2 regions of the Clostridium sp. MB05 genome follow, and region 1 is predicted to be linked to the other one. Evidence: a T-box and tRNA genes for the amino acid it is inferred to sense, from the RefSeq annotation. Region 1 holds a T-box; the other holds one or more tRNA genes.

The links. The T-box of region 1 lies ahead of trpS (tryptophan--tRNA ligase). A T-box ahead of a tRNA ligase gene usually reads a tRNA of that ligase, here a tRNA-Trp.
Region 2: it encodes a tRNA-Trp, which carries the amino acid that the T-box ahead of trpS (tryptophan--tRNA ligase) is inferred to sense. The anticodon was not compared.

What each region holds. Positions count from the first base shown of each region.
Region 1 is NZ_CP174370.1:3,149,972-3,166,996, reverse strand. Features, by position in the region: gene ACH36K_RS14805 (pentapeptide repeat-containing protein) at 1-110, opposite strand, end outside; gene ACH36K_RS14800 (NADP-dependent malic enzyme) at 375-1,547, shown strand; gene ACH36K_RS14795 (2-keto-3-deoxygluconate permease) at 1,615-2,586, shown strand; gene ACH36K_RS14790 (ATP-binding protein) at 2,844-4,451, shown strand; gene ACH36K_RS14785 (response regulator) at 4,444-5,118, shown strand; gene ACH36K_RS14780 (PH domain-containing protein) at 5,197-5,619, shown strand; gene ACH36K_RS14775 (helix-turn-helix transcriptional regulator) at 5,899-6,078, shown strand; gene ACH36K_RS14770 (WYL domain-containing protein) at 6,160-6,606, shown strand; gene ACH36K_RS14765 (hypothetical protein) at 7,195-7,524, shown strand; gene ACH36K_RS14760 (hypothetical protein) at 8,731-8,928, shown strand; T-box leader at 9,401-9,647, shown strand; gene trpS (tryptophan--tRNA ligase) at 9,695-10,711, shown strand; gene ACH36K_RS14750 (acyl-CoA dehydrogenase family protein) at 11,259-13,166, shown strand; gene ACH36K_RS14745 (FprA family A-type flavoprotein) at 13,217-14,416, shown strand; gene ACH36K_RS14740 (cache domain-containing protein) at 14,650-15,405, shown strand; gene ACH36K_RS14735 (methyl-accepting chemotaxis protein) at 15,574-16,671, shown strand; gene ACH36K_RS14730 (hypothetical protein) at 16,986-17,025, shown strand, end outside.
Region 2 is NZ_CP174370.1:3,823,734-3,840,758, forward strand. Features, by position in the region: gene ACH36K_RS17965 (ATP-binding protein) at 61-2,805, opposite strand; gene ACH36K_RS17970 (metallophosphoesterase family protein) at 2,792-3,922, opposite strand; gene ACH36K_RS17975 (DUF4097 family beta strand repeat-containing protein) at 4,106-4,885, opposite strand; gene ACH36K_RS17980 (hypothetical protein) at 4,897-5,595, opposite strand; gene ACH36K_RS17985 (ABC transporter ATP-binding protein) at 5,611-6,309, opposite strand; gene ACH36K_RS17990 (GntR family transcriptional regulator) at 6,302-6,676, opposite strand; gene ACH36K_RS17995 (alpha/beta-type small acid-soluble spore protein) at 7,159-7,341, opposite strand; gene ptsG (glucose-specific PTS transporter subunit IIBC) at 7,491-9,533, opposite strand; gene licT (BglG family transcription antiterminator LicT) at 9,609-10,457, opposite strand; gene ACH36K_RS18010 (two-component regulator propeller domain-containing protein) at 10,673-13,912, opposite strand; tRNA gene ACH36K_RS18015 (tRNA-Trp) at 14,054-14,129, opposite strand; tRNA gene ACH36K_RS18020 (tRNA-Trp) at 14,293-14,368, opposite strand; gene ACH36K_RS18025 (metal ABC transporter substrate-binding protein) at 14,408-15,301, opposite strand; gene tsaE (tRNA (adenosine(37)-N6)-threonylcarbamoyltransferase complex ATPase subunit type 1 TsaE) at 15,516-15,977, shown strand; gene tsaB (tRNA (adenosine(37)-N6)-threonylcarbamoyltransferase complex dimerization subunit type 1 TsaB) at 15,974-16,690, shown strand; gene rimI (ribosomal protein S18-alanine N-acetyltransferase) at 16,674-17,025, shown strand, end outside.

The sequences.
Region 1 (17,025 bases):
TTACAATTATAGCAATTACTTCTTTCAAGATTTTTGTACATAAAGTTCTTATCTTTCTTCTCTATGTTGTTATAATTGAAATTTCCTTTAACGCTTTGGTTTTTAGCCATTGTTACCTCCATCTTAATATCTTGAATTTTATTTTGTACCTGTTTAGTCTAGTTAATATTAACATACTGTTAGGATTATTACTAATAAAATGAATTTAATAAAATAATATTTATATGTTGTTAAAAACATAACAAAATATTCTTTATGACCATAATATGTTTTTAAAGTTTAAAATATTTTAATAATAAAAAAGTGATGTTATTATTTACTCATGGAAAACGAATACAAAAAATAATATGAAATTTGAAGGGTAGGTATAAAATATGAATTATTTTGAAGAAAGTTTAAAATTACATGAAAACAATATAGGAAAAATAGAAATAAAATCAAAGATTAAAGTTGAAACAAGAGATGATTTAAGTTTAGCTTATACTCCAGGAGTTGCAGAACCATGTAGAAAAATTCATGAGAATGAAGAAAACGTTTATAAGTATACTTCAAAAGGAAATCTAGTTGCAGTAGTGACAGATGGAACAGCAGTATTAGGGTTAGGAGATATAGGTCCTAAGGCTGGATTGCCAGTTATGGAAGGTAAAGCAATATTATTTAAAGAGTTCGCAGGGGTTGATGCATTCCCAATATGTCTAGATACAAAAGATGTTGATGAAATTGTAAAAGCTGTAAAATTAATAGCACCAGGATTCGGAGGAATCAATCTAGAAGACATTGGAGCTCCAAGATGCTTTGAAGTTGAAGAAAAATTAAAGAAAGAACTTGATATACCTGTATTCCACGATGATCAACATGGAACTGCAATAGTTGTTCTTGCAGGAATGATAAATGCTCTAAAAGTAGTTAATAAGAAAATAGAAGACGTAAAGGTTGTTATAAATGGCGCAGGAGCAGCAGGAACTGCTATAGCTAAACTATTACTTTCTTCAGGAGTAAAGAATCTAATTGCATGTGATAGAGTTGGAACTCTTTACAAAGGAATAGAAAATGTAGATGATGCTAAGAAGGAACTTGCAAAGATAACTAATCCAGAGAATATTCAAGGAACTTTAGCTGATGCATTAGTAGGTGCAGACGTATTTATAGGAGTTTCAGCACCAGGAGTAGTAACTCAAGACATGGTAAGATCAATGAATAAGGATTCTATATTATTTGCAATGGCAAACCCAACACCTGAAATAATGCCAGATGAAGCAAAAGCAGCAGGAGCTAGAGTAATTGGAACAGGAAGATCAGACTTCCCTAACCAAGTTAACAATGTACTTGCATTCCCAGGAATATTCAGAGGAGCATTAGATGTTAGGGCAAAAGAAATCAATGAAGAAATGAAAATTGCAGCAGCATATGCTATAGCTTCTATAATAAAAGATGAAGATTTAAATGAGAACAATGTAATTCCATATGCATTAGACAAAACTGTTGCAGCTAATGTAGCTGAAGCAATAAAAGAAGCAGCAAGAAAAAGCGGAGTAGCAAGAGTATAAAAATTCAGAATAATGGACCGCTTGTAGAAATTCTACAAGCCGCTAAAAGATAAATGGAGGGGTAAAAATGCAAATTCCAATTAAAAAAACACTTGATAAAATTCCAGGCGGTATGATGGTAGTCCCACTTTTTTTAGGGGTATTAGTTAATACATTTTTTCCACAATTTTTCGAGATTGGTGGTTTCACAACGGCATTATTCGGACCAAAGGCATCAACAACAATTTTGGCTTGTTTTATGTTCTTAATTGGTTCACAAATTAATTTCAAATTAGCACCAAAGGCAATAAAAAAAGGTGCAATATTAATATCAGGAAAATTTATAGTAGGTGCAGGTATTGGTATATTTGTAGGAAAAGTTTTTGGACCTGCAGGAGTATTAGGCTTATCACCATTAGCTATCCTTGCGGCATTAACAAATTGTAATGGTGGATTATATGCATCTCTTGCTTCACAGTATGGTGATGAAACAGATGTAGGAGCGTATGCTTTATTATCTTTAAAAGACGGCCCATTTTTCACATTAGTTGCATTAGGTGCATCAGGACTTGCTCAAGTTCCTTTTAAGGCACTTGTAGCAGTAATGATTCCAATAGTAGTAGGTATGATTTTAGGAAATATTGATCAGGATATGAGAAAATTCCTTGGAAGCAGTAAAATGTTATTAATACCATTCTTCTCTTTCCCATTAGGCGCAGGAATGGATCTTAAAACTATTGTAGAAGCTGGAGGTCCTGGTATATTATTAGGAGTAATAGCTGCTTTAACAGGAATAGGAGCTTATGTGTTACTAAAACTATTTAAAGAAGAACCTATAATTGGACTTGCAACAGGGTCAACAGCAGGAAATGCTGTAGCGACACCAGCGGCTGTTGCAGCTGCAGATCCAAGTATGGCTGTTGTGGCAACAATGGCAACTGCACAGGTTGCAGCAGCATGCGTGGTTTCAGCAATCCTTTGTCCACTAATTGTAACGTATGCATTCAAGATACTTCAAAAAAATAAAATGAAAAAGTTGCAGAAGGAAGCTGCTGCATAAAAAATATTTATTAGATACTAAATTAAACACAGAAAAAGTAGGAGACAATTATGAATGAAGTACTATATAATGAGATTAAGATAGTCTCTTATATTAATTCTTCTAGGTTTACATAAGGTCTTCTACTATTCTGTGTTTTTTAGTTTCAAAATATAGATATAAAAACTTCAAAAGTTTATACATTTAAAATAGTTATGTTATAGCATTTTAATGTATTTTAATTAATAGAAAAATATATTAAAATTGAGGTGATGAATATGAAAAAACCAATTAAATTGCAAACAAAGCTTACATTATTAGTTAGTGCAGTAGTGTTTGTTTCTATAATTATAATCATTTCTTTTGTCGCCTCATGGATGACTGGGAATATTGAAAGTAAGGCTAGGACTAATATTATGAATGTAGCTGAGATGGTAGCGCATTCTAGAGAGATAGTAGATGCATTGGAGGATAAGGATCCAAACCGAAAGATTGGACCTTATGTTAATATGCAGCTTAAGCATTTAGAGCAAATTGAGTATATAATTGTAGTAGATATGGAGGGGATTAGATATTCTCATCCAAATCCTGAAATGATAGGGAAAAGCTTTGTTGGAGGAGATGAGTATAGAGTATCTCAAAAGGGAGAAACATATATTTCTGAGGCTACGGGAACATTGGGAAAATCCTTAAGAGCTTTTGCTCCAATATATGATGAAGAAAACAAAAAAGAGATAGGTTTTGTTTGTGTAGGTACACTAACTCACAGTGTTGAAACAGCTAAGCATACAGCTATTTTATATATAATATTAATTGCAATTGGTGGATTGACAGTAGGTATAATAGGTGCATTTTTATTAGCAAATAATATAAAGAAAATTTTGATGGGACTTGAACCTGATGAAATAACAAAACTTTATAATGAAAGGATGGGAATTATTGATGCTATTCATGAGGGGTTAGTAGCTGTTGATCATATTGGTATAATTACTCTTATAAATGACTCAGCTTTAAAGATATTAAATCTTAAAAATGCTGTTAATAAAGAACAGATTATAGGGCATAATGTAGAAGAAGTTATTCCTAATACCCATATGATTAATGTATTAGAAACAGGAAAACCTGAGTTTGAAGAAGAGCAGAGAATAAATAACACAATAATAATGACTAATAGAATTCCTATAATTAATAGAGGTAAGGTTGTGGGAGCTATTGCTAGCTTTAGAGATAAAACTGAGGTGACTAGAATGGCTGAAGAGCTCACAGGTGCTAAAAAAATGGCATGGTCCTTAAGAGCTCAAAATCATGAATTTATGAATAAACTTCACACAATTGCAGGACTTATACAGCTAGAAGAATATACTGAAGCTCTACAATTTATAGCAGATGTGGCGAAGGTAAGAAATAATATAAGTAATATTCTAACAGAGAAAATAAAAGATCCTTCTTTATCAGCTTTGTTACTTGCAAAATACAATAAGGCTGAGGAATGTAGAGTTAAATTAAAAATAGATGAAAATTCAAAGCTTAAAAATTTACCAGAATGTATGTCTTCTGAAGAAATTGTATCAGTTATGGGAAATCTAATAGAAAATTCTTTAGATGAAGTTAAAAATGATGGAACTGGATTAATATATATAAAAATAGTTGAAGATAAACATTTTTTAAATATAAAAGTGAAAGATAATGGTGGAGGAATTCCATTAGAATATAGAGGAAAAATATATCAGCAAGGGTTCTCTACGAAGGAAGGACAGCGTGGACATGGTATGTATATTGTTAAAAAAATAATAGATGAAATGAACGGTACAATAGAATTTCATGTAGATGAAGGTGTTCTTTGGAATATAGATATACCAATGGCAAGGAGTGATAAGTTTGATTGAAGTTATGATTATTGAAGATGATCCTATGGTTAGAGCAATAAATGTTAAGTTCTTAAAAAGAATAGAAGGATTTGTTTTATATAAAGCTGTTTCTAACCTTACCGATGCAAAAAAAGTTATATCAACTAAAAAACCTGATTTAATATTATTAGATGTGTACCTGCCTAAGGAAAATGGAATTGATTTATTAAAGTGGATAAGAGCACAAGAGATAGATATAGATATTATTTTAATTACTGCTGATAAATCTATTGAAAGAATACAAGAAGCTTTTAGGTATGGAGTTGTAGATTATCTTATTAAACCTTTTGACTTTGATAGATTTAAAGAGGCTCTTTATCAATTTAAGGGTAGATATGATAAATTCAAAAATAATGATGAAATTGAACAAAAGGAATTAGATAAGTTGATAGCTAATTCAATTGTTTCCAAAAATGAAGAGGATTTTGCTAAGGGCCTTAATAGATTTACATATAGATCTATATGGGATGAAATAGAAAAAAGTAATTATGAGGATTTGACAGCAGAATATTTAGCAGAAAAACTAGGTATAGCAAGAGTAACAGTTAGAAGATATCTTGAATATATGGAAAAAGAAAATAAAGTGGAAAAATTGGTGGAATACGGCAAGGTAGGTAGACCACAATACAAATATCACAAAATTTAAAAAAATCCATGGAATAAAATTATCATTTGATAGCTATTCCATGGATTTTTTAAGTATTTACTTTTTGAAAAAATATTAATGTGCTTTATTGGTCTTCATAATTATGTTAATGGTAAACATGATTCTAATTTTGCCTATGATGTTACTAACAAAAGGATCGTTATGGCACAAAAGAAGAGGGTAGGAGAAATAATTCAAACTGTATCATTAAAAAATCTTAATGATATTACTATGACGACAGGTGCAATAACAGGTATTATTACTATAGATATTGTAAAAGAAACTTTTAATGTTGAAGTAAATAAAAGTGCAGCTAGAAATATTAATGATAAAATACATGAATTACTTTTAGAGGTACAAGAGTCTAAAACAAATCCAGTAGTACAACAAACAGGTTCAGTGCAAAATTATAGCTCAGCAGATGAAATTTTAAAATTCAAAGAATTATTGGATATGGGGACATCATATATTTTCTATGAATACATAGTTATAAATGTTTAATAATAGATTTTTATAAGCTATAATTACATTTATAATTAGCAAGTAATAGTAATTGCGCCCGTTAAATAGGAATTTGTAGCTTAGATATAGTATATGTGCTCTCATAAGGGGAGTATAGTTTATAGTTTTTTTTATAAACTCTCACCATATAACATAAGGCAGAGAAAAAATTATAAAAAATGCCTAAATAGAGTTTTTTATATAAATATAAAGTATTTATGATATATAAATATAGATTGCTTTTAGTTTAACTAAATAATTGATAGAAGGTGTGCTACTATGAAAATTGATAGATTATTAGGAATATTAAATATACTAGTTAATACAGACAGAATTACAATAAAAGAGCTGGCAGAAAGATTTGAAGTTTCTAAGCGTACAGTTTTTCGTGACTTGGATGCATTAAATGAATCAGGAATTCCTATAATTACATATTCGGGTATTGGTGGCGGAGTATAAGTTGTTGAATGATACAAATATAAAAAAAGTATTTTTTCTAATAATGATATAAAAAATATTTTTACTGCACTTTCTGGGTTGATGAGCATTAATAGAAATAATGATCTAATAAATCTAATGGCAAAAATAATACTAAAAGAAACAAAAACTATATTTTCAGAAAGTGACTATTTAATTGATTTATCATCATGCTTTCAAGATATCATTACACAGGAAAAAACTACTGGTTTGCATGAAGCGATAGAATATCATAAGTGTATTTGCCTTGAATATATTTCTAAAAGTTCTAGAAAAATGAGGATTATTCATCCATATAAACTTATTTTTAAGCAGTCATATTGGTATTTATATGGTTTTTGTCAAGATAATAATGAATTTCGTTTTTTTAAGGTTAATAGAATTGTTTCATATAGAATTCTGGATAAAAATTTTAATTGCAAGTCAATTGAAAAAATTGATTTTAGAAATGATTTCGGTACTGCTTTGTTTCCTCGCAAGATTCAAAAACTTTATATAATGTTACATTAGAATAGGACATTATTAATAAAATTTTTCTAACAGATAAAATTGATGCAAAATTTTTTCAGAGAAACAGCAATGAAGAAAAGGGATACATAATATTTCAAGTTAGTGATCTGGACTGGACTGTGGATTTTGTTATAAGCATGCAGGACAAAGTTAAAGTTATATCTCCACTACAATTAAAAGAAAAAGTAAAATTATGAATAAAGAAGATGAGTGAAATTTATAAAGGTGACACATAGGTGTCATCTTTTTTAATATACAATATCTTAGAAATGATAAATTTGGTACAACAGAATTTTAATATAGATATTAATTAGTAGCTAATGGAGCTAGTCTTAAGTAATTATTATATTTGCTTACGGCTAGTTTTATTAGTTATTATTTTTATAGATAATTGGCTAAAAGAGGACAAGCGTTATAATTCTATTATTAGAATATTAGTTTCTATTGCTGGTGGAACGATATGTTATATGGTATTAGTTCAACTAGTTTTTTAGAAAGTTTATATTGAGTATAAATAAAAAACATCTTACAAATAGTACCATTTTTGTTTAGAGTGAATATCATGCTAATAGAAAGGAAGTGATTTAATTGAATTTTGACAGAGGCGAGAATTATAGCCTACAAAATTTATTCGATGAATGCAAAAGATTAATAGACTTTCATATTATTTTAGTAATGAAAGATGGTAGTTCAGTGGACGGAATCCTAGAAAATGTCGATTCTAATGGAATTATTATGTTAGTTGGTGAGGACGTAATAGATATAGACGATATGCCTATGCCTGAGGGACAAAGGCAATTTGGTGGCGGTAGGGGAATGAGAAGACGCAGGAGATTTAGACGTAGGGGCTTTCCATTTAATAATGTCCGTGGGGTATTCCCATTTTTCTTCCCATTTCCATTCTTTCCATTCTTTTAGATCTAAAGATAAAATTGTACATGTGATATAAATAGTTAGTTTATACTAAGTAGAATATATATTATATTGATTCCACTTTGGAGAATAAAAGTGAGCAGGCAAGATAATATATACTCTACTTTTTTATCTATATTGACTTGAAGTTAACTTTAAATATTAAAGTTTGGTATGAGGGAATATTTAAAAATAGGCTCTGTTTTAAACCAGTGTTGATAATAGAACGTATAAAAGTGGACAAATTAATTTGTCCACTTTACTTCTTAATCCTAATAATTTAAGATTGTTCATAAATTCTAATTGATAAATTGGAATTTATCTATATGTTCATCGAGAAATGCAAAAACAGCTTTTCGTGGTAGATATAAGTCAAGTTTTTCGTGATTTGGCATAATAACCGATTTATGTTCTGTATCAAATTCTAAAATTGGAATTTCGTTTTTTATAATACTCATATTTAAAATATTTCCTCCTTTAAATTCCAATTTAGGATGGGGTTGAATGTTAAAAAAGCAATCTGAATTTATATATATTAATAATAAACAGGTCATTTATAATTGGGAGATGAATATTATGAGATTATTTAATAAACTAGCAAAATAAGGAATAAAGAACTCAGCATCCACTAAAAAGGTTGTATGCCAATGCACGGTAGTTGAGAATATCATTAATGGCGATAGCCATGGTGATTATATTGCGAATATTAATAGGCTCAATGATTTGGAAAAACAGGAGATAATTGAGCTTTATGCAGGAGATAGTTATATTAAGGATGTAGCGTTACATTGTGGAAAATAGGAATTTATTTATAGCATTTAGGAGGAATAGAGAATGGAATCATTGAGTAAAAGTTTAAGTGAGTATGGGAAACTATTACAAGAAATCAAATTGCAAAAAGCTTATAAAGGTTTGATTAAATAGATTGCAGGATTACGAAAACACTTTAAGGAAAAGTTCCATAAATATGAAGTATCAGATTAAAATGTCGCATCATTCTGAAATGAATTTGTGATATTTTTTATTCTCAAAGCTAAATAACAAATGAGTATAGATTACACTCTATTGAGAGGTAGAAATTAAGTTTTTGGAATCCAGCAAGAATTAGTGAAGATATATTAAAGAGATACGTGTAAGAAAAAGAAAAGTTTGAAAAAGTGTATGGCAAAAATTCATATGATTATTGTTATGATATATTTGGAGTACTAAAAAATGTTAAACAATATAAAAAAGCAGTATGAATTAAAAAAACATGAACGTAGTTATTATGAAAACTTTAAAAGTAACTACAATAATTATAATTCATATGGTGACTATCATAGTAATAAACATAATAACCACAATGAAGAATATAAAAGTAAATATAAGAAACTATATGAAACTTTAGAAAGGCATATCACCCAAATATAGTAAAAGATGATGGGGAGATGATGAAAATAGTTAATAAGTTAAAAGAAGAATGGGGTATATAGTAGTTACCTAATAAATTTATGTAGTAACTACACCTAAATCATTGATATAACTAGCCTTTAAAGATGTTTTATGCTAAAACAAGCATAAACATAATAATTAAATAGAATTAGTACCCCACCATTTTAGTAGAAGGCTTTATATAAGAGACTGCGGGAAGTATATCAGTCTAAATTGAATATTATATTGTGGTCTTTTTATTTTTAATAAATATAAGAAATTTTATTAATCTAAACAATAAAATATGTTCTTTGAAAATTAAATAATACCATGAATTTATGCTATAATTTACTTATGATATATATTTCGAAGAGAATAGGAGATTGATAAATAGGAATTTGTCAAGGAAATTTAAGTATTATAAGATTGCAAATTAAGAGTATTTGATGTAAAATGTAATAAATTTAAATAATAACATCCAAAGATAAGGAGTAGTAGCTATATTAAGCTTCAATAAAGAGAGTTAGGGGTGGTGGAATCCTAACAAGAAGAGATTTAGTGAATGGACCTTTGAGGAACGATGAGAAATGATTATCAGAGTATCTAAGTGGTGGGCTGCATCTTATAGCAGATAGAGTATGGTAGTACTTGAAAAGGAGTGGTATAGTATATTTTACTATACAATTTAGGTGGCAACGCGGTTTATCTCCGTCCTATTTATTTAGGACGGAGTTTTTATTTTGCAAAGAATTAAGGGGTGAAGATTATGAGTAAAGAAATCATATTAACAGGTGATAGACCAACAGGGAAGTTGCATCTTGGACATTATGTAGGTTCATTAAAAAAGAGAGTAGATCTACAAAATAATGGGGATTACACAAGCTTCATAATGATAGCAGATCAACAAGCTTTAACTGATAATGCTAGGAATCCAGAGAAAATAAGAAAAAATTTAATAGAGGTAGCATTGGATTATTTAGCAGTAGGAATAGATCCTTTAAAATCTACAATATTTGTTCAATCACAAATACCAGAGTTAAACGAATTAACAATACATTATCTAAATCTAGTTACAGTTTCAAGGCTTGAAAGAAATCCAACAGTGAAAAATGAAATAAAAGAAAAGAACTTTGAATTGAGTATTCCAGCAGGTTTCTTAACATATCCAGTAAGTCAAGCAGCAGATATAACAGCCTTTAAGGCTACTATAGTTCCAGTAGGAGAAGACCAACTACCTATGATAGAACAAACTAGAGAAATAGTAAGAAGCTTTAATAGTATTTACGGTAAAGAAATATTAGTAGAACCTAAGGCTATAATTCCCATAAATGGTATGGGAAGATTGCCAGGTGTCGATGGAAATTCAAAAATGAGTAAATCTCTAAATAACGCAATCTATTTATCTGATGAACCAGATATTATAGCTAAGAAGGTTATGGTAATGTATACAGATCCAAATCATATAAGAGTAGAAGATCCAGGTAAAGTTGAAGATAATCCTGTATTTACGTATTTAAATGCTTTCTGCAAGGATAAAGAAATTTTAAAAAATATGAAGGAGCATTATAGTAGAGGTGGACTCGGTGATGTAAAAGTAAAGAAATTCTTAAATGAAGTTTTACAAGCAGAGCTAGAACCAATTAGGGCTAGACGTAGGGAATTAGAAAAAAATATAGATTACATTTATAGTGTTTTACTTCAAGGGAGTAAAATATCAAGAGAAGTAGCTTCAAATACTTTAGATGAGGTTAGAGATGCTATTGGAATAAATTATTTTAAGTGATGTTGACTTTGTAAAGTGCTGGTTTGAGGATACAAAAGTGATGAGTACTGACTGCAGTAAAAAGTATGTTGTTTTTAATGAATAACATACTTTTTTTGTTATTAAAATTATTGTAAAAGCCTATGCAAAAATGTGTGTAAATTTTCTTTTTGTACCTCTCAAGTAAACTATTTTTATAATATTAGCTACACTTTTTCTGATGAGTGAATTATAAAAAGTTCTTCTTATTAAGATTAAAATGAATATATAGTTTTAGATATAAATAATATTATCTAGTAGGCACTAATATTAATTATAAAACTGGAATTGTTTACAGAAAAATTTGACAATAGATATTTAGAGTTTTATAATAATAATTATTAAGAAAGAGAAAAACTGGAATAATAGATATTAATTGGTATAGAGTATATAACACATAAGGACATAACAACATAAGTTTTAGCTTGATTATTAGAATAGTGTATTTTGATATTAGACTTACATATTTTATAAATTTTAAAAAATTTATAAAAATTAAATAAAACACTAAATAAGAGGAGGCAAGTTTATGTTTTTTAAGACTACAGAACAGCACGAAGCTTTTCGTGTGAAAATTAGAGAATTTGCAGAGACTGAAATAAAGCCTATAGCATTTATGTTGGACAAGGAAAGTAAATTCCCAGATGAGGCTATAGAAAAGTTAGGAGAAATGGGTGTATTAGGAACTCCTTATTCTAAGAAGTATGGTGGATTAGGTTTAGATGCACTTAGTTATGCCATTGCAGTTGAAGAGCTTTCTAGGGTTGATGGAGGTACAGGTGTAATTCTATCAGCCCATGTTTCATTAGGAATATATCCAATTTTTGCCTATGGAAATGAAGAGCAAAAGCAAAAATATTTAAATCCTTTAGCTAAAGGTGAAAAAATTGGTGCCTTTGGTTTAACTGAACCTAATGCTGGAAGTGATGCTGGTGGAACAGAAACTACTGCTGAACTAGAAGGCGATTATTATATTTTAAATGGTGGAAAGATTTTTATAACTAATGCAGATAAAGCTGATATTTATGTTGTATTTGCAGTAACAACTCCGGACATAGGAGTTAGAGGCATAAGTGCCTTTATAGTCGAAAAGGGATGGGAAGGATTTACCTTTGGTGATCATTATGATAAGTTGGGAATTCGCTCTTCTTCAACTGCTGAATTAATATTTAACAATGTTAAAGTACCTAAGGAAAACTTATTAGGTGAAGAAGGACAAGGCTTTAAAATAGCTATGAAAACATTAGATGGTGGTCGTATAGGTATTGCAGCTCAAGCTCTAGGTATAGCTCAAGGAGCTTATGAAAATGCTTTAGAATATTCAAAGGAAAGAATACAATTTGGTAAACCAATCTGTCAACAACAAGTAATTTCATTTAAGTTAGCTGATATGGCAACAAAGCTAAGAGCAGCTAGATTTTTAGTATATAGTGCTGCTGAACTTAAGGAAAATCATGAACCTTATTCTATGGAAGCTGCTATGGCTAAACAATATGCCTCTGATATATGTTTAGAGGTTGTAAATGATGCATTACAAATATTTGGAGGATCTGGTTACCTTAAAGGAATGGATGTAGAAAGAGCATATCGTGATGCTAAAATTTGTACTATTTATGAAGGAACAAATGAGATTCAAAGAATGGTAATTGCATCTCACATAATTGGTAAAATGCCTAAAAATGAAACTATAACTAAAAAATCTACATCTGGTGGAGTGACTGGTGCTCGTAAGAAGATGATTATGAAAGATGGAACAGCTGAAGAAAAAGTTACTAAGCTTATAGAATCATTAAAAGCAGATGGTTATGACTTTACTGTTGGTATTGATATAAATACTCCAATATCCAAGGCAGACCGTGTTGTTAGTGTAGGTAAGGGAATTGGAGAAGAAAAAAATATGGAGCTTGCTAAAGCTTTAGCTATTCAAGCTGGCGCAGCAATTGGGTCATCTCGTCCTGTAGCTGAAACTTTAAAATATTTACCTTTAAATCGTTATGTTGGAATGTCAGGTCAAAAATTTAATGGAAATCTTTATATAGCATGTGGTATATCAGGTGCTGGACAACATTTAAAGGGGATAAAGGATGCTACTACGATAGTTGCTATTAATAATAATCCTAATGCTCCAATATTTAAGAACGCAGATTATGGTATTGTTGGAGACTTACTAGAAATAATGCCATTACTAACAGCTGCTTTAGATAATGGAGAACCAAAAAAGGAAGCACCTCCTATGAAGAAAATGAAAAAGTATGTTCCTAAAAAGACTATTCCTACTTGGAAGAGATATGTTTGTAATGGATGTGGCTATGAATATGACCCAGCAGTAGGGGATATAGAAAATGACATATCACCAGAAACTTTATTTGAATCTCTTCCAGAAGAGTGGATTTGTCCAGATTGTGGTGAAGAAAAATCTAATTTTATAGAGGTCTAATTTTATAGCAAAAATTTTAAGGTTTTTATAGCAAAAAGGAGGAGTAATTTATGTTTTGTGTTAGAAAAGTAACGGAAGACCTTTATTGGGTAGGCGGTAATGATAGGCGTCTAGCTCTTTTTGAAAATATTCATCCAATTTCAAGGGGTGTTTCATATAACTCATATTTACTATTAGATGAAAAAACTGTACTATTCGATACTGTGGATTGGTCAATTTGTAGACAGTTTTTAGAAAATGTACAAGCAGTTCTTGATGGTAGGCCACTTGATTATTTAGTGATAAATCATATGGAACCTGATCATGGAGCTTCTATTGAGGAAATAATATTACGTTATCCTAATGTTAAGATTATAAGCACTGAGAAGGCTTTTCTATTAATGAGACAATTTGGATTTGACATCGATGGGAGAATAGAGGAGGTTACTGAAGGCGATACAAAATCTTTTGGAAAGCATGAAGTAACATTTGTAGCTGCACCAATGGTACATTGGCCAGAAGCTATGGTTACATTTGATACTACAAATGGTGTTCTTTTTTCAGCTGATGCTTTTGGATCCTTTGGAGCATTAGATGGTAAGCTATTTAATGACGAAGTTGACTTTGACCGTGATTGGATTGATGACGCTAGAAGATATTATACAAATATTGTTGGAAAGTACGGAGCTCATGTTCAATCATTATTAAAAAAAGCAAGTGGACTTGATATTAAAATGATTTGTCCACTACATGGTCCAGTTTGGCGTACAGATCTTGGATATTTTATTGATAAGTATGATAAATGGAGTAGATATGAACCAGAAGAAAAAGCAGTAATGATAGTATATGCTTCAATGTATGGTAATACAGAAACTGCAGCTACCTCTTTAGCTACTAAATTTGTAGAAAGAGGTATAAAAGATGTAACTATGTATGATGTTTCAAGTACTCATGTATCTCAGCTAATTTCTGAGACCTTTAGAGTTAGTCATGTGGTTTTAGCTTCTGTAACTTATAATCTTGGAATTTATCCACCTATGCATAATTATCTTATGGATATGAAGGCACTTAACCTTCAAAAAAGAACCTTTTCAATTATTGAAAATGGTTCATGGGCATGTAAGTCTGGTAAGTTAATGAGTGAGTTCCTAGATGAAATGAGAGAAATGACAATTCTAGAAGATAAAGTTTCACTTGTATCCTCTATGAATGAGGACAATGCTATAGATATGGATTCACTTGTTGAAAGTGTTATAGAATCAATGCAATAGATATACTAAACATGCTATAAAATAAATTATGATTTTACTTTTATAGTAATGAGGTACCTCCAATAAAATTCTTATTAATAGAAATTATTATTAACTTTAAATTTAAGGTGAGTATTATCCGAATTTTTAGATAATACTCATTTTTATTATATCAATAATATTAAGTTTTAAGATTATATATCGATAGAAGTAAGGTATGCTTTTAAATAAAGTAAATTAATGGGGGTAGGCAGATGAAAAAGAAAGTAGGAAAAGTAAGTTTTAAAAGTATTAAAATTCAATTATTAATAAGTTTTATCTCTTTAATAGTTGCTATTTGCATAGGAATCTCTTTAATTTCTTCTTTAATATCAAAAATATCATTAAAAAATACCGTTCAAAAAACTTTACCAGAAATTTCGATTCAAGCTTCAAAGGCTATTGAAAATGGACTTATTGCAGAAATGCAGGCTTTAGAAATAATTTCTGAGAACAATAATTTAAAAGACCCCAAAATATCTATTAATGATAAGGTTTCTACTTTAAAATCAATAGCTAAAAATAGAAATTATACAGCAATGAATTTTATTACCTTAGATGGTACTGCTAGCAGAACAGATGGAACTAGTTTTAATGCAAGTGATAGAGATTACTTTAAAAATGCCGCTTCAGGTACATCATATGTATCTGATCCAATTGTTAGTAAGGCATCAGGAGAAATTGTAGTTATATATTCTGTCCCAGTTAAGTTCAATGAAGATGTAATAGGTGTTATCACAGCTGTTAAAGATGGAAATGAACTTAGTAGATTCGTTAGTGATGTTAAGATTGGTTCTACTGGTCAAGCTTTTATAATAAGTAAATATGGGACAACAATAGCACATAAAGATAAAGAATTAGTATTATCTCAAAATAACGATTTTGAAAATATAAAAGAAGACCTAACTCTTCAATCTATAGTAGATATAGAAAAGAAAATGGTAGCTGGTGAAACAGGATATGGAGACTAAACTTATAACGGTGAATCAAAATACGTTGGATATGCTCCAATAAAGCTTACAAATTGGTCCACTGCTATAACAATAGATACAGATGAAATTTTAAGTGAAATACGTACCTTAAATATAGGTATAGCAATAGTATCTATTATATTTATAATAATTGGTGGATTAATCGTAGTGCTTATATCAAAATCTATAAGTAAACCTATTGATGGAGTAATGATTCATTTAAAAGAAATATCAGAGGGAGATTTAAGTAAAGAAATTTCCGAGGAGCTTTTAAATAGACAAGATGAGATAGGTAAGATGTCATCAGCCTTAGATGTTATGAAAGGTTCAATTATTAATATATTAAATGATATAAAGGAAAGTTCTACTGGTATTGATACTCAAACAGATAAACTTTCAGTAACAGGGGATGAAGTATTGTCTTCAAGTAAAAATATCTCAATAGCTATTAACGATGTCTCAAAAGGCACTATGAATCAAGCCACAGATTTAGTTGATATCACTGCAATACTTCAAGAGTTTAGCGCAAAGTTAGGGGATATGGTTAAGATAATAAAAGATGTAGATGTAAATACAATTAATATAAAATCTATGGCTAATAATAGTAATGATGATATGGAAAATGTAATTGAATCAGTTAGAAATGTTAATAAAGCATTTAATGATTTAATTCTGAAAACACAAGGCGTTGGTAAAAATGTAACAAAGGTAAATGAAATAACTAATTTAATAAATAGTATTTCTGAACAAACTAATCTTTTAGCTTTAAATGCAGCTATTGAAGCTGCAAGGGCGGGAGAGGCTGGCCGTGGTTTTTCAGTTGTTGCTGAAGAAATAAGAAAGCTTGCTGAACAAAGCAAAGAATCTTCTATAAATATAGCCACTATAATATCTCAAATATCAAAGGATACAGAATTAATGGTTGAAACCACAGACTCAGTTAAGTCAGAGCTTCAAACTCAAGAAAAAAATATATTTACTGCTATAAAATCATTTGAGAATATAACAGTAGCAGTAAATGAAATAACACCTAAAATTAATGTTGCAAATAATTCAGTTGAAGATTTAAATGAGAATAAGGATGTAATATTAGAAAAAATAGAAGGGGCTTCGGCTATATCTGAGGAAGTATCTGCATCTGCAGAGGAAATATCAGCGTCCACTGAGGAAATGACTAGTTCAACTAAAGTTGTTGCTGAATCATTAAATGAGTTAAGTGACATGAGCAAAAAGATGATGGTTAATGTCAATAAGTTTAAAATATAAATTAATGATGCGATGGGTAACTATTAGTACCATCGCATCTACTAAGAAACATCAGTAATATGATGTTTTTTTACTCTTTAGGAAATTATATTTTTATGTTTATTGTGAATAACTATCGTAAAATATTTAGTTATTAAGGTTATATCCTAAAGAGGAAAAATAAGACTATATTTTTAATTTACTAAATAAGTTTTATATAATGAATTTGTATAATTATTTTAAATATACTAAAATGTATATATAGATAATATTAAATTATATAAAGAAAGTAGTGTAATGACTTTCTATTGAATTATTTAAGGAGATGTATTAGTATGAATAATTCAGAAAAAAATATAAAAAAAATTAGTAGAC
Region 2 (17,025 bases), 670 kb from region 1:
GCAAATGATTCGCATTATTTACTGATATAATTCTATACTCTTATACTATTATTGTCAATACTACAAATAAATATAATTACTTTCTATATTTTTATTTATTAATATACTTTCCTCTCTTCTTTGGCATGTAAATATTATTAGTTGTTTAAATTTGCATCTAACTATTAAATCAATTGCTTTTTCCGTTCTATTATCATCATATTGAATAAATGCATCATCTAATATAACTGGAAATTCTATATCTTTATATATCATATATATAAAAGCTAATCTTAACGATAGGTATAGTTGATCATTAGCTCCATTGCTTAATATACCACCAGGTAATACCTCTGTCCCCTTCCTTACTTTCATCTCATATGAATCCGAAACCATGACATCATCATAATTTTCGGCTGTTAACTCCTTAAAATAACTTATAACATTAGAGTTTAAAATATTTCCGAAATTTCCCCTAACTTCTCTTAAAGCTTCATTCATTTTTTCTATAGCTAATTCTATTGCTTTCAGTTTAATCTCAAGTTTATTAATATTTTCTTTAACCTCTTCTATATCTTCTTCAATTTGTGGTATAAATCTTTTTCCTATAAACCTATTATTTATATCATTTTCTACATCTTTTATAGTCTTTTCAGCTTCAATTAATTCATTTGATTTCAATGATACTTGTTTATCTATCTCTTCTTCTGAAGAATAAGTATAATTTATATTTTCATTTATTATATCTTTTAAGTCTTCTTTTATTGTTTCTATATCCTTATCTTTAGTTAATGCTTTATAGGTTTCTTCTATGCTTTTTAAACTTCTTATTATTTCATGCCTTTGATTTATTTTTTCTTTCAGATCTAGTAATTTTTCTTCTAAACTAAATAAACCTATATCTTCTAAACCAATAAATTCTAGCTTTTCCCTAATTCTTTTTTCTCTTATAGCCAGTTCTTTTTCTAATTTTTTTATTGACTCTTCTTCCTTTTCTATATCTATTTTTATTGATAAAATTTCTTTACTAACTTTTTCATATTCCGATAACATACATATTACTTGATTTACATCTGATGTTTGAGCTAAATCTAATATGTGATTTATATACTCCTCATTAATTCTATAATTATTTTTTATAGCCTTTATATCTATTAAGGATAATTGAATTTCTTTTTCATTTATTTTTATATTTTGCTTTTCCTCGTATAAAGTAAATTCATCAAAAAGTTTTATCTTTCTAATAAAATCTTCATATGAAGTTGCCCCTACTACCTTTGTATATCTAAATATTTCTTTTTCAATTTCATTTATAGCTTCTTCTAATTTATCTATGCTAAATATATTACTATTTAATTTGCCAGTAGACTTTTTTGCTATTTTTAGAGTTATGAATTTGAAGATTAAAAATATTAATAGACTAAATAAAGGTATTATTAAAAGTAAGTTATTTTTAATAATAGTTAATGTTAATAAAATAGATACTATAGCAATGAAAATATTTATATACTTATATCTATTATCAGTTTTATTACTAATATTTTCATCCTTTGAACTATGTGAATAATGTTCAACTTTAAACTTAAGCTCTTTTAATTTGTCTTCGTATTTTTCTAATAGATTCCCAACTTCTTCTCTTATTTCATTAAACTTTATTGAACTTCCTATAAATTCTTTCTTTTTTTGTATATCATTCTTTATTATATTTATATCATCGACTAAAGAATCATGGCTTTCTATTTTCTCATTTAAAGTTTCCTGCTCCATAACAGATTTTATAAATTTATTTTTATCTTCACTGGATAAATCATCTATAAAAAATATATCCTTAAACTCATTTTTCTTTATTATATAAATCTCTTTACTATTAATTAATTTTTCTTCTGCTTCCTTATACATGTCTAGGATACTAAGATATAAGGAATTTTCGTCTTTTATATCATTTAATAATCCTTCATCTATTACTCCATTTTTTGAGGAAATACTCTCCTCAATGTATCTTTCTTTCTTTATTAGTTCCTCTCTCTTCTTTAAATACTCAGTTATTTCTTCATATTCCTTTTGAAGCTTTATTTTTTTCATATATTTCTTATATATATCTAAATTTTTAAGTTCTTTTCTTAACCCTTCTCTTTTTTCTTTTAAGTTTATTAATCTTTGTTCTTTTTCTATGTTATCTTCCGATAGTTTATATCCTTCATATCTTTCTTCAATTAATGAATTATATTTATTTCTAAGTAAATCTAATTCCCCTGTTTTCCTTGAAGTAGTTAGAGACTTCTTTATAACCTCTAATTTTTCTAAAGCCTTTTGTACTGATACCTTTTCTTCTCCACTTCCTAATAGATTAGCAGCTTTATCTATTATTTCTTCTTCCTTATCTTTAGATATGGATACTCCTAATTGACCTATAAATAAGGTTTTTACAAAAGTTGATGAGTTTACATTAAAAAAATATTTTCCTGGTTCATCATTTGGTATATTTAAAACTACTTCCCCTGATTCTGCATCTAAAACTTCTGCTATATCTTCTTTTTTAGTTGTTCCAAAGCTTCTTCTTATAATATATTTTCTTCCATTATGAAAAACATATAGTTCTCCTCTTATTTTATCCCCATCGATAGGCATGTATCTAACTCTATCATTATTTTTAATATCTTTACTCCTTTTAGAACTCATTCCATATAACCAAATTCTTATAAAATTTTGAATTGTACTTTTTCCCTTTTCATTTTCACCATATATTAAATTTATTCCATCAGTTAAATCTATTATTTTATCCTTTAGACCAGCAAAAGATATTATATGTATTTTATTTATAATCATTTAAATTCACTTCCTCATCAGATAGGCATTGTATTCCTATTTTCAAAGCCATTTTTACAATTTCATCATCATAATTATCATCTTCTAATTTCTCTAGAAGTTTCTTTGCATAAACTCCTTTAATTGAATAATCCTTTGATATTTTATCAAAATCTAATTTAACTTCTGTATTATCTACTATTTTTACAAAATAAAAGTAATCTTTTACTTTTTCAAGTATCACATTTTCATTTAATTTTATGTATGATTCTATTTCTCCTTTTAAAATGATTTTATATAAATTGTTATTTCTTTCTTCTTCATTTATAGAGGCTAGTATTTTATCTTTAATTTCCTCGTAACTAATAGAATTACTTATATCAATATCTATTACATAGTAATTTCTTTTAGATGTTTTAATAAACCTTAAGTCTACAGTTTCTTTAGATACTTCCCCAATTATTACTCCTTTATCTCCAAGTTCATCGAATCCTCTTCCTTGCGGACATCCTGAATATGCATAACAAGTATTTTTTTCTCTTAATATACCACTGTAATTATGTCTATGTCCTATTGCTATGTAATCTAATTTACTATTTTCTATATCCCTTAAAGTTATTGGATTATACTCATTTCCTTCATCATTATTAGATATGTCTCCATGAATAGTCATAATATTTATAAGCTTATCATCAACCTCTATATTTTTAAGCATACTTTTTTGGATATGATGGGAATTAAATGCTGCTCCCCATATAACTACACCTAAATTATCTAAAAACACTTTTTCAACATTTCCCTTAAAAATATGTACATTACTAGGCCAATCTACCATTTTATAAAATGATTTTTCATTATATGGATCATGATTTCCTGGTGCTATAAATACTTTTATAGTATCTATTCTCTTTAATTGGTCTTTGATAAAAACTAATGTTTTCTTATTTACTGTTAAGTTATCAAAAATATCCCCAGTTAATAATAAAATATCAACACAATTATCTAAACATAAGCTAATTATTTTGCTAAATACCTCTAAAAGCTCTTCCTTGCTTATTAGTGATATTTCTTTATTTAAATCCTTAAATGGAGTATCAAAATGTAAATCTCCAGCTTGTAATATCTTAACTTTTTTCATATTATCACCTTTATTTTCAATATTTCAAACGAACTTTTGTTCTCATTTTATCATTTTTCTTTTGAATAGACAATAATAAAACGTATTATTGAGTTATTAACTATAACAAATTAAATTAATAAAATTTATATTTGTATTGATATTTTAAAATAGAAAATGCAGGTGATATTCACCTGCAAACAATTAGTTTGTTATATTTAATTCTCCAATTCCCATACTAACATCGAAAGTGTACTTATTTTCTCCTGATGTCTTTGCAGTTACCTTACTTTCTCCTAGTCCAGAACTTGTTTTTATATTTACTGGTGCATCAGGTGGGATACTTATTCTTGTGCTCCCCATGCCACCATCAAATTTTAAGTTACCATTTATATTACCTAGCTTTATATTAATATCTCCGACCCCTGCATCAATAATTATTTCCCCTGTCTTCTCTTTTGTATCAATATCAACTTCTCCAACACCACTTTCTAAATCCAATCTATTAAATGATATATTGCTCATACTTAATTTACCTACACCTGTTTCTACTTTCATATTATCAGCTTTTACATCATTTACTTTATATTCCCCAACTCCCAATGTAAGCTTTATATTTCCATTATAGCTATTTGGTATATTAATCTTTAAATTACTTGTTGTATCTTTCTTAATGCTTACACTTCTATTAGCCCTTTCATTTATATCCAACTCACTAGAGTTTCTATCTACAGTTACTCCCTTAGATAAATTTCCTAGTACTCCAGAAATCTCTATATCTTTTCCTTCATAATATCTGATATCAACATTACTAACATCTATATTTATATTAAGATTATTTATTCCTTCGATAGACTCTATTTGATTTATACTTTTACCAGAATAATTACTTGATTTTCTACTTTCAACACCAAATTTTATGCTACATCCTGCTAGTATTGTACTTAGTGATAAAGCCAATAGTATTTTTACAACTTTTTTCATATTATTTCCCCCTATCTAATATCTAATTTTTTATCTAAATGATTTACTGATAATAAAGCAATAACAACTAGCCATACTGCTCCTAACATTGTTGATATTAAATCAATTTCTATAAAAGATCCTATTCTTAAATAAACGTATGGAAGTAATCCAGTTATAATCCATTTAATTATCTCAACAGTACTTTGGATAATTCCACCTAAAAATATAACTGCTAGTACACACAATGCTGTATTATGAATATATGATGAAAAGATTGTTATAAATGACGTAATTATAATATATGCAATTAAAGTTCCAAAGGCAGTTGATGCTGAAACTAAATTAATTATATTAGCCATAGAATTTCTTGAGAAAATTGATATTATATATACTACAAGAACTATGCTGCCTTGTAAGATTGCAAATTCTATATATTTAGCGATTATATATTCCCATGAATTAACTGGTAATGTAAATAGTAGTTTCCCCTGCTCTTTAGAAATTTGTAATGAAAACTTTATTATTGATACTATTAGGTTAACAGCTAAAAATGTTGAAATAACTGCAATATTAATTGCTGAAACAATCTCTCCTATAAAAGGTATTTTTATGAAAGTTCCAAAGGATAATAAACATAAAATTATAAAAGCTATAATATATAATATTTTGCTTATTCCTGAATTATATTTTCCGAAATTATATTTTAAAATATTTAAAACATTATTCATATGCAATTCCCCCTTTTATTCTGCAAATACTTTTCTATAAATTTCATCTATTGATGATTTATATTTTTCTCTTAGTTCTTCTGCATCTCCACTTTCTATTATTTTACCTTCTCCTAAAAATGCAACTTCATCAAAAATTCTTTCTAGCTCTCCAATATAATGCGTTGTTATTATCATGGAGCTTTCTTCTGATAAATTTTCTAATATGGCATCAAGAATTTTCTCCCTTGAAACAGGATCTACTCCTGATATAGGCTCATCTAACATATATAACTTAGCTTTTCTACTTAGAGTTAAAGATAAGCTAAATTTCTCGCTCATTCCCTTTGATAAATCTCTTATTTTTGCATTTTCATCTAAACTCATAAACTTTAAATAATTTTTCATTTTTTCTCTATTAAAATCTTTAAAAAAATCTGAGTATAAATTTATAGCATCTTTTATTTTCATTGATTTATCAAAAATATTTCTATCTTGTAAAAAAGCAATATATTTTTTAGTTTCTGTTCCTATTGAAATTTCATCAAGTTTTATAGTTCCTTTATCAACTTTTAGAAAACCTTGTATTATATTTAATAATGTTGTTTTTCCTTGGCCATTAGGCCCCATAATTCCTAGTACTTTACCCTTTTCTAAATTGAAACTCAGTCCATTTAAAACTTGTTTTCCTTTAATTTTTTTGCATATATCATTAACCTCTAATAAATTACTCATTTTTATCCTCCTTATATCGTTCTGATATAATTGCTAATATTGTTTGTCTTGTGAATCCTAGTGCTTTAGAGTCTTCAATAAATTTATCTATAGTTTCATTAAATAGCTCTTGTCTTAAATCATTAATTATATTTTCATCTTCCGTAACAAATTTTCCTATTCCTCTTTGAGTATATATTAAATTTTGATTTTCCAACTCTGCATAGACTTTCTGTACTGTATTTGGATTAACCTTTAATTCAGTTGCATATTCTCTTACTGACAAGACTCTCTCTCCCCCTCTTAATTCACCTGAAACTATTTTCTTTTTTATATAAGCAATTATTTGAAGATATATAGGCTCCTTTGAATTTAATTCAAGTACCATTAGCTTATCTCCTTTCTCGACAGTATTAGTGTATTAATTAAATAGTACACTAATACTGAGTTTATTGCTACTTTTATTTAGTACAATAATTTGATGTTAAATTAGTTTATCTCTATTTTTTATGCATTTTCTTTATTTTTCATGCTAATATATTATAAGAATAAATTTAATGTTATATATTATTATCATAACTTTATTATATAAAAAAGTAGACATATGTAAGTTTACTTACAAACTGAAGGTAAGGAAAATATAAATCAAATCTATTTTTCACATTGAATTACTAAAATCCTTATATAATCACATTTTTAAAACTTTAACCTTTCATACTTTCCTAGAAATTAAAAAAGAAAGCTACTCAAAATTAAAACATAGTTTTTATTTTGAAATAGCCTTCTCTTTTTTTGAATGGTTACAATACTTAATTCTTTGGCGGTATATCCATCCTGTCTATTAAACCCTAGTTAAATTGTTCCTGTGGCTTACTTTATTGAATTTTCGTATTGTTCAACCATTCTTTTTACCATTTCGCCACCTACGGAACCACATTGTTTTGATGTTAAGTCACCATTATAATCACTAAATGGTACTCCTAACTCTGCTGCAACTTCATTCTTGAATACGCTTAACCCTCGTCTTGCTTCTGGAACTAATGTTTTTGCCATTTGTAATCCCTCCCTTGGCTTTTGGTTTTGTAAACATACTTTTAAAGTTGAACTCCCTCTCGTTTAAAAGTTCTTTTGTTTACATTATTATATTAACCTGAATATAAATTTGTATACTTAGTAATTTATAGATATTTTGTTATATTTAATTAATCATATTTTTTATGTATTTCTACTTTATTTATATCTCCAGAAATTACATCTATATCACTATTAAAATAAATAATTTTTTCTTTTGGCAAACCTTTAAATATTATTGGTATAATAGGTGATTTTAGTTTTGTTATCATTTCCTCTAATGAAAACTCTATTAACAAGTCACCTTCTTCTACTAAGTCTCCTTCTTTAACAAATGCTTTAAATTCATTACTCTTTAAATTTATACTGTCTATTCCTATGTGAATAAATATATCAAATCCATCTAATCCTCTAACAGTTATTGAATGACCTGTAGGTGATATAGTTAATATAGTACCTTTTATAGGCGATATTAAAATATTTTTTTTAGGGTTTATAGCAAATCCATCACCAATAAGTTTCATAGAAAATATTTCATCAGGAACTTCTTCTAACCTTAAAAGTTTTCCAGTGACAGGAATCATAATTGAACTCTCAATCTTTATTCCTTTTTTAATTAGGTCTATCTTCTTTTCTTTTTTAACTATAACTTCTTTTCCATTAATAATATCTTTCATTTGCTCTTTAAGCATATCAGATTTCGGTCCAAATACAGCTTGTATATTATCTCCTATTATCATTAAATCTGCTGATCCAAAAGTTTTAAGTTTGCTCTTATTTACTAATTTCAAGTTTCTTACAGTAACCCTCAATCTAGTTATACATGCATCTAAATATGTTATATTCTTAGAGCCTCCAAAGGCATCTAAAATTTTATAAGCTAAATCTCCATCTGATATATCTATATCTACTTCACTTTCTTCCCTTTCCCTACCAGGAGTCTTTAAGTCTAACTTCCTTATTACATATCTAAAACCTATATAGTATATAATTGCAAATATTATTCCAACTATTATTACCCACCACCATTTTGTTCTGTTAGGTAATACACCAAATAATATAAAGTCTATAAGTCCACCTGAAAAGGTTAATCCAACTTTTACATTTAATAGCTGCATTATCATAAAAGATAATCCTGCAAATACACAATGTATCGCAAATAATATTGGTGCAACAAATAAAAACATAAACTCTATTGGTTCTGTTATACCTGTTAAAAATGATGTTAATGCTGCTGAAAATAATATTCCTGAAACTAATTTTTTCTTATCCTCATCAGCTTCATGATACATCGCTAAAGCTGCTGCTGGAAGCCCAAACATCATAAAGGGAAATTTGCCTGTCATAAATGTACCTGCTGTAAACTCAACTCCATCTTTTAATTGAGCAAAAAATATTGCTTGATCTCCAATTACAAGTTGACCTGCTAAATTTGTGTATTCACCAAATTGATACCAAAATGGATTATACCATATATGATGTAATCCAAAGGGTATTAATGCTCTTTGTACTACCCCAAATATAAATGCCGAAATTGTTTCATTTGCTCCTATCATACTTCTAGAAAAGTTAAGTAAAAAATTTTGAATTGGTGGCCATATTCCTGCCATTACAATTCCTAATAGGACACCTGATATAGCTGAGACTATTGGTACAAATCTTTTCCCTGAAAAAAAACCTAAAAATTCCGGCAATTTAATATCGTAAAATTTTTCATATATTATTGCTGAAGTTATTCCCATTACTATTCCACTAAACACTCCTGTTTGTAGAGTAGGAATTCCCAATACAGTAGCATACATTGGATTTTTACCAACCTGTGATAAGTCTACGCCTGCAGTTATTCCCATAGTCATATTCATTATTAAAAATCCAACTATTGATGCTAATGCCGCTACTCCATCTCCGTTACTCATTCCTATTGCTACTCCTACAGCAAAAATTAAAGGAAGATTAGAAAATATAATATTTCCAGAAGATGACATTATATTTGCTATTAATTGAATTTTATCCCCTGCTAGAATTGGAATATTATTTATTATATCTGGATTTTGTAATACTGTGCCTAATCCTATTAAAAGTCCAGCAGCCGGCAATAATGCAACTGGTAACATCAAAGATTTACCGATTCTTTGAAGTATTCCAAATGACTTCTTTAAAAATATAGTATTCATGTTTCCTCCTAAGAACTCTACACTTAAATAAAGACTTAAGCATCAAAATATTTAGCTTAAGTCCCATTGTGTGTGCTAATGATTATTTCTTAACACTGAAATAACTCTATGTATGTGCATTGTTAGATATACTATTTCATCTTCATTTACTTTGTAATCATAACTACTTTCTATATATAATTTTATTTTTTCAGCACAATTATAAGCCTCTGGATAGCTCTTTAATGCCATTTCTAAAAATTCACTATTATTATCTTCATTTTGATTATTTGTAATCACTCTTTTCGCAAAATACTTAAGGTGGGTTAATAATCTATCATAGTTTATATCTTCTTCATCAAATTCAACTGAATAATAATATCGTATTATATTCAAAATCCCTTTAATTATATTAGTTGATATTAATGATTCTTTTGCTGTTTCTTGATAACTTGCATTAACTAAATGTAATGCAATAAACCCTGCTTCGTCTTCTGGCAAGTTTATCTTTAATCTTTTATTTATATAATCAACAGCCCATAATGCAACTTTATACTCTTCCCTATGTATTCTTCTTATTTCATTTAGAAAATCATTTTTTATTTGCACATTACTTTTATATCTTTTAATTGCAAATGCAATATGATCTGATAAAGAAATATATATTTGCTTATCCAAATTTCTACCTAGTTGTTTATTAGCATAAGATATAATTTCATGTGACAATTCAAATATACCATCTGGTATTTGGTTTATAAGTTTTTTAAGCTTATTTCCCATTCTTTTATCATCTACTACAAATATCTTTTCAATTTTGTCTTCTTCTATTTCTTGACCTACTTTTCTTTTAAAAGCAATTCCAGATCCCATAACGATAACTTCGTTTTTAGTTTTAGGATCTATTGAGACAACAACATTATTGTTTAATATTTTTTCTACAATCATATTCTCTCATTCTCCTTGCATTGGAAAATAAAATACCTAAATTAAGATAAAAATCACCCTAATTTAGGTATTATCTACTTTACAGTAAAAATCCATGTACCCATATATCTATCATATTATCATTGAGAATATGTAGTGTCAAGATAGTATTACTCTTGTATATTATATCAGACAATAAAAAAATGTAACCATTTTAATATTCAATCTATTTCTAATTACTTGGTATTTTGCTTAGTTGGTAATATAATTATAAACTCACTACCTAATCCTGGCTCACTCTTAACAACTATATTTCCATTGTGAAGTGTTACTAATTGTTTTGTTAGTGTTAATCCAAGTCCACTTCCACCATGTTCTTCTGATATATCATTATAAGCTTGTCCAAATCTATCAAATATTGCTTTATGATATTTTTTATCTATTCCGATTCCAGAATCTTTAACTGATATTCTTACTAATTTCCCCATATCCACTATTCTTACTTCTATTTTTCCTCCTTTTGGAGTAAACTTAACAGCATTTCCAATTAAATTTACTATACATTTTTCTATTTCACTTTCATCACATTCTATTACCTTTTCTTCTACTTCTGGGTCAATAATGAGCTCTATTCCATTAGCTTCAACAAAGTCTTTCATAGATAATGCAACTTCTTCCACTAAATAAATTATGTCATTTTCTTCTATTTTAAGCTTATATGAACCTGATTCAATTTTTGATGTATCTATTATATTATTTATTAATTTTAGTAATCTATCCGAATTTCTTCTTAATGTCGTCATATAATAATCTAACTTTTCTTTAGATATTAATTTATCCTCTTCATTTAGTTTTGTTATTAATTGCTGAGTAGATATAATAACATTAAGTGGAGTTCTAAGCTCATGAGATAAGTTAACAAAATAATTATTCTTATATTTTTCATTTTTAATAAGTTTATCATACAGATCCTTATTCTCTTTAAACTTATTATTTAACTCTTGTGTTCTTTGCTCTACTAAGCTATCTAATATTTTCACTCTATTCCATATTATGTATACTATTATAACTATAATTATTCCATAAATTAAATATGCTATTGGTGTTTCCCAAGGCTTCATTCCAACTTTAAATGTTACAGAAGTTGGAATACTCCATTCACCACTTGAGTTTCTAGCAATTACTTTAAAGGTATATATTCCCGAATCTAGGTTTGTATAACTTGCATAATTTCTATCATCAGAAAAAATCCAATTTTCATCCAGTCCTTCTAATTTATACGAATACTGAATCTTACTAACATTTCTATAATCAGGCATAAAAAAATTAAATTGTATATGGTTATTTTTATAATCTATATTTATATCTGATAAATCTAATAATTCCTTCTCGCCATTATAAACTTTATCTATAGTTACATTTGGAGAAAACTTTTTTTCTTCTAATTCATATGGATAAAAACAAGTAAGTCCATTAATTCCACCAAAGAACATTTCGCCTTTCTTGCTTTTAAAGGAGGCGAAACCATTAAATTCATTTCCTTGTAATCCATCAGTAACATTAAAATTTATGAACTTGTTTTTATCTACATCATATTTAGATATTCCATAATTTGTACTCATCCATGGATTTCCATTATCATCTATTAAAATTCCATATATAAAGTTATTTGATAAACCTTCACTTTCTGTGTATCTATGAAATTTTTCTGTGTATTTATTAAATTTATTTAGTCCATATTGCGTTCCTATCCAAAGATTATTTTTATTATCTACTCCAATTGATTTTATTGCATTAAAACTTATACTTTCTTCATCGTCTTCATTATTTCTATAGTTTTTTATAACTCCTGTCTTTTTATCTAAACCTATTAGACCTCCATCTAAGCCAGATGCTATCCATATAACTCCAGATTTATCCTGTACTATATCAGAAAATATATTTTCTGTTATCTCATTACTAAGTAAAATATTTTTATATGATTTAAAGGTCTCTTTTCTATCGAAAGTACATAACCCATCTCTAGTGCCTATCCATAAAAGTCCCTCATCATCAATATATAAAGTTCTTACGTCATTAGAGACTAAACTATTTTCATCATGATTGTTAAAATATCTAGTAAAGCTTTTGGTTTTTTTATCATATTTATTTAATCCATGTTCTGTTGCGATCCAAATTTCATTTTCAATTCCCGCTATATCTCTAATATAATCATTACTTAAGGAATTAAAATCATCTGAGCTTTTAAATTTTGTTATATCACCTTTTTTTCTATCTATTACATTTAATCCTTCGTGTACTGTACCTACCCATAAAAGCCCATCATCATCTTCATATATTCCAGCAATCATGTTTTCACTTATCGAATTAGCATTAAAAGGATCATTCTTATAATTTTTAAATGAGGTTTTTGGATTAAATAAACTTATTCCATCATAGGTTCCCACCCATAAAGTTCCAGATTTATCTTCAAATAAACTTAATGTATTATTACTTACTATACTTTGAGGATCATATATTTTTGATTCGTATGTTATAAACTTTTTTTCATTCTCATCAAATCTGCTTAATCCATTATTAGTTGCTACCCATAAAAGACCTCTACTATCCCTTAATATGTACCTTACAAAATTACCAGGTATAGATGAATCTTTTTTAGGATCATTGATAAATGTTTCTATTTCATTCGTTTTTAAATTTAATTTATTTAACCCTCCACTATATGTACCAATCCATAAATTATCTGATTTATCTGCATATAATTTAAAAATAAAATTATCACTAATTGAATTAACTGATTCATTAGAGTAATATTTTATAATTTCTTTTGAACTATTTACAATTTTATTTAATCCATCCTCTGTTCCTACCCATAAATTCCCATAAGAATCTTCAACAATAGAATAAACAAATTGACTACTTAAAGAGCTCTTTTCTTCACTAGAGTTATATAGCCTTTCAAAGTTATCACTTTCTTTATTATAAATATTTAACCCATCTTCTGTAGCTATGTATATCTCACCTTTTGAATCTACTAAAATTTCTGTTACATTATAGTTTGACAAATTACATCCGTCTACTCCAGGTAAATAAATTTTTATTTCTTTTGTATTAATATCTATTTTATTTAATCCCCTAGAAGTTCCAACCCATATATTACCTTCTTTATCTTCATTTATCGCAGAAATATAATTACCACTTATGCTATTGGGTTTATCTTTTCTATATCTAAATACTTCAAATTTATTACCATTATATTTATTTAATCCATCAGCTGTACCAATCCACATGTACCCTTTACTATCTTGAAATAAATACTCAACAGATGTTTGAGATAAACCATCCTCTATTGTAATTCTTTTAAAATTAATATTTTTATCTTCATTAGTTAATGCTAATGCATCATAACTTATATTTATTAATAGAGTAATACTTATAAAAATTATAAACGATACCTTGTATAGTTTTTTCCTCATACTCATCCCTCATAGATAAATTTTAAAATATATTATTAATTATATCAGATTTTGGCAAATTTTATATAAATAATTGCAGTTGACTTTAATCTAATAAAAAACATGAAAAAATAAGAGAGTGTAAAATCTTACACTCTCTTATGGCAGGGGCAGTAGGACTTGAACCCACAACCAACGGTTTTGGAGACCGCTACTCTACCAATTGAGCTATACCCCTCCAACAAAAATTATTCTATCATGATATTTTAATCTTTGTCAAGATAATAATTCATTACTTATAATGAAGTCTCATTTTAATACTATATTACCTATTAACTATAACTATATAATATAACATAACAAAACAAAAAGCCAACGATTTAAAATCGCTGGCTTTTACTTGGCAGGGGCAGTAGGACTTGAACCCACAACCAACGGTTTTGGAGACCGCTACTCTACCAATTGAGCTATACCCCTTTGCAACAATAACTATTATATCTTATGTAGACATAAAAATCAACTATTAATATTAGTTTTTGTTTTTATGCTATTAATTAACTTGCTTGTATTATCAATTAATACATTATCATTGCTTTCTGTGTTTAACTCTATATAAATACAATCGACTTTTATTTTATTTTTTAAATCATCTATGTCACCTAATTCATTATCATGAACAAATACAATGTTAGATTCCTTTATATCTCTATCATTAATAATATTTTTTATGCTATTATCTTTTATTTTCTTAGCTTGTATTCCAAGATCTCTAAACAAATAGTCAAATTTATCTGTATCTGTAACTATAATATAATCTTTATACTTCTTTAAATCTTCTTTTGCCTTTGCCAAGAAATCATCTAATTCTTTAACAACCTTATTATAATTATCTTCATAATAGCTTCTATTTTTAATGTCCTTCTCTTGTAGTGAAGATTTTATATTATATAGTGCAATCTTATATTCATTAAACCCTAATAGGTAATATGGATTTTCTTCATTTACTGCTTTTAACTCTGTTACCATTGGCCTTATTCCTCTACTCATATTTATAATTCCTAAATTTGAGTTTTTAGAACTTTCTATTATATCATTTACCCATTTTTCATATCCCAATCCATTGTATATAAATAAATCCATATTCAAGATATTATTTAGAACATTATCATTAACCTGAAAAGCTTTAATGTCCTTTTCAGTATTTAATAGATATTCAATACTATGTTTATCACCAACTAATGATTTAACCATTTTATATTGTTCTTTATTAACAGTTAATATGTTTAAAAAAATATCCTTTTGCTCATCTAACTCATCAGTAGGATTAGCCATTAATGGATTATAAGAAAAAGTTAGTCCTAAAAATAAAATAGAAGTAAAAATAACTAACGCATATGTTAATTTTTTCATAAAATTTTCCTCCGAGGAATGTATAATCTCTCTCTACTTTTATCATATCTTATCATTAATATATAAAAATTACAAATTACTTATACAGTAAATTATTTATATTTTACTACAATTCAATTCATTTTACCATATTATGTATATTATTTTAACTTTCCTTTTTTTATTATTTTGGATAGAATATATTAATATAGAATATTTAGAGAGGAGATCATTTATGCATTTTTACGTTAATAATTTGGAAGAAACTACTAATATAGGTTATTCCATAGGTAAACTTTTAAATCCAGGTGATATAATTTGTTTAACTGGTGATTTAGGAACTGGTAAAACACATATAACTAAAGGAATTGCTAAAGGATTACACATTGATGAACATATAACTAGCCCCACTTTTACTATTGTTAATGAATATGATTCAGGTAGGCTTAAACTATATCACTTTGATGTTTATAGAGTTAGTGATCCAGATGAAATCTATGCAATTGGATTTGATGACTATATATTCTCAGAAGGTGTTTCTATAATTGAATGGGCTAATTACATAGAAGAAATTTTACCTAAGGAATATTTACATATTTTAATAGAGAAGGACTTATCAAAAGGCGAAAATTTCAGAAAAATTTCAATTGCTCCATATGGAGACCGATATAATTATATAAAGGAGTTAAATTTATGATAGTTTTAAGTATTGATTCAGCTTCTAAAGTAGCAACCGCTGCACTTTTAAGTGAAAATGCTTTAATAGCCGAATATACATTAAATAATAAAATGGAACATTCAACTTTGATAATGGATATTATAGATAAATTATTAAAAGATTCAAATCTATCGATTGATGATGTAGATGGATTTGTTGTTTCAAAAGGTCCAGGTTCGTTTACAGGTTTAAGAATTGGCATGGCTACAATAAAAGGCTTAAGTTTTGGGTCAAATAAACCTTATATTAGTGTATCAAGTTTAGATGCTCTTGCATATTCTCTTATAAGCTTTGATGGAATAATATGCCCTATAATGGATGCTTTAAGAGATAGTGTATATACCTGTCTATACAGAAACAATAATGGAAACTTAGAAGCTTTAATTGATTATTCTGCCCTTGAGTTAGATGAATTAATTGAGTTATTAAAAATCAAAAATGAAAAAGTGATATTTACAGGTGATGGATTAATTAAGCATAGAGATTATTTATCAAAAAATCTTCCTAATGCTTCTTTTGCACCTAATCATTTAAGTGTAATAAGAGCCTCATCTTTAGGTGACTTAGGCATTAAATTATTACTAGATAATAAATATGATGAATTAAATTCTTCTCCATTTTATTTAAAAAAGCCTCAAGCTCAGAGGGAACTAGAAAAGAGGTTAGCTTTAGAAAATGAAGGTAAGCTATAGTTTAATGACTGACGAAGATATTGATGGCGTCTTAAATATAACCAACTTATGTTTTTCTACCCCATGGAGTAGAAGTTCCATTTCAGGTGAATTAAGTAATCCATTAGCTAAATATATAATAGCTAAAGATATAGAAAAAAACTCTGTTATAGGTTTCGTTGGAGTTTGGATTATAGTTGGAGAAGCTGATATAACTAACATAGCTGTTCATCCAAACTATAGGAAACTTGGAGTAGGTAGTAAATTATTATCTTCACTAATAAACATATGTGATGATCTAAGTTGTTCATTAATTAACTTAGAAGTAAGAGCTTCAAACATTTCTGCTCAAAATC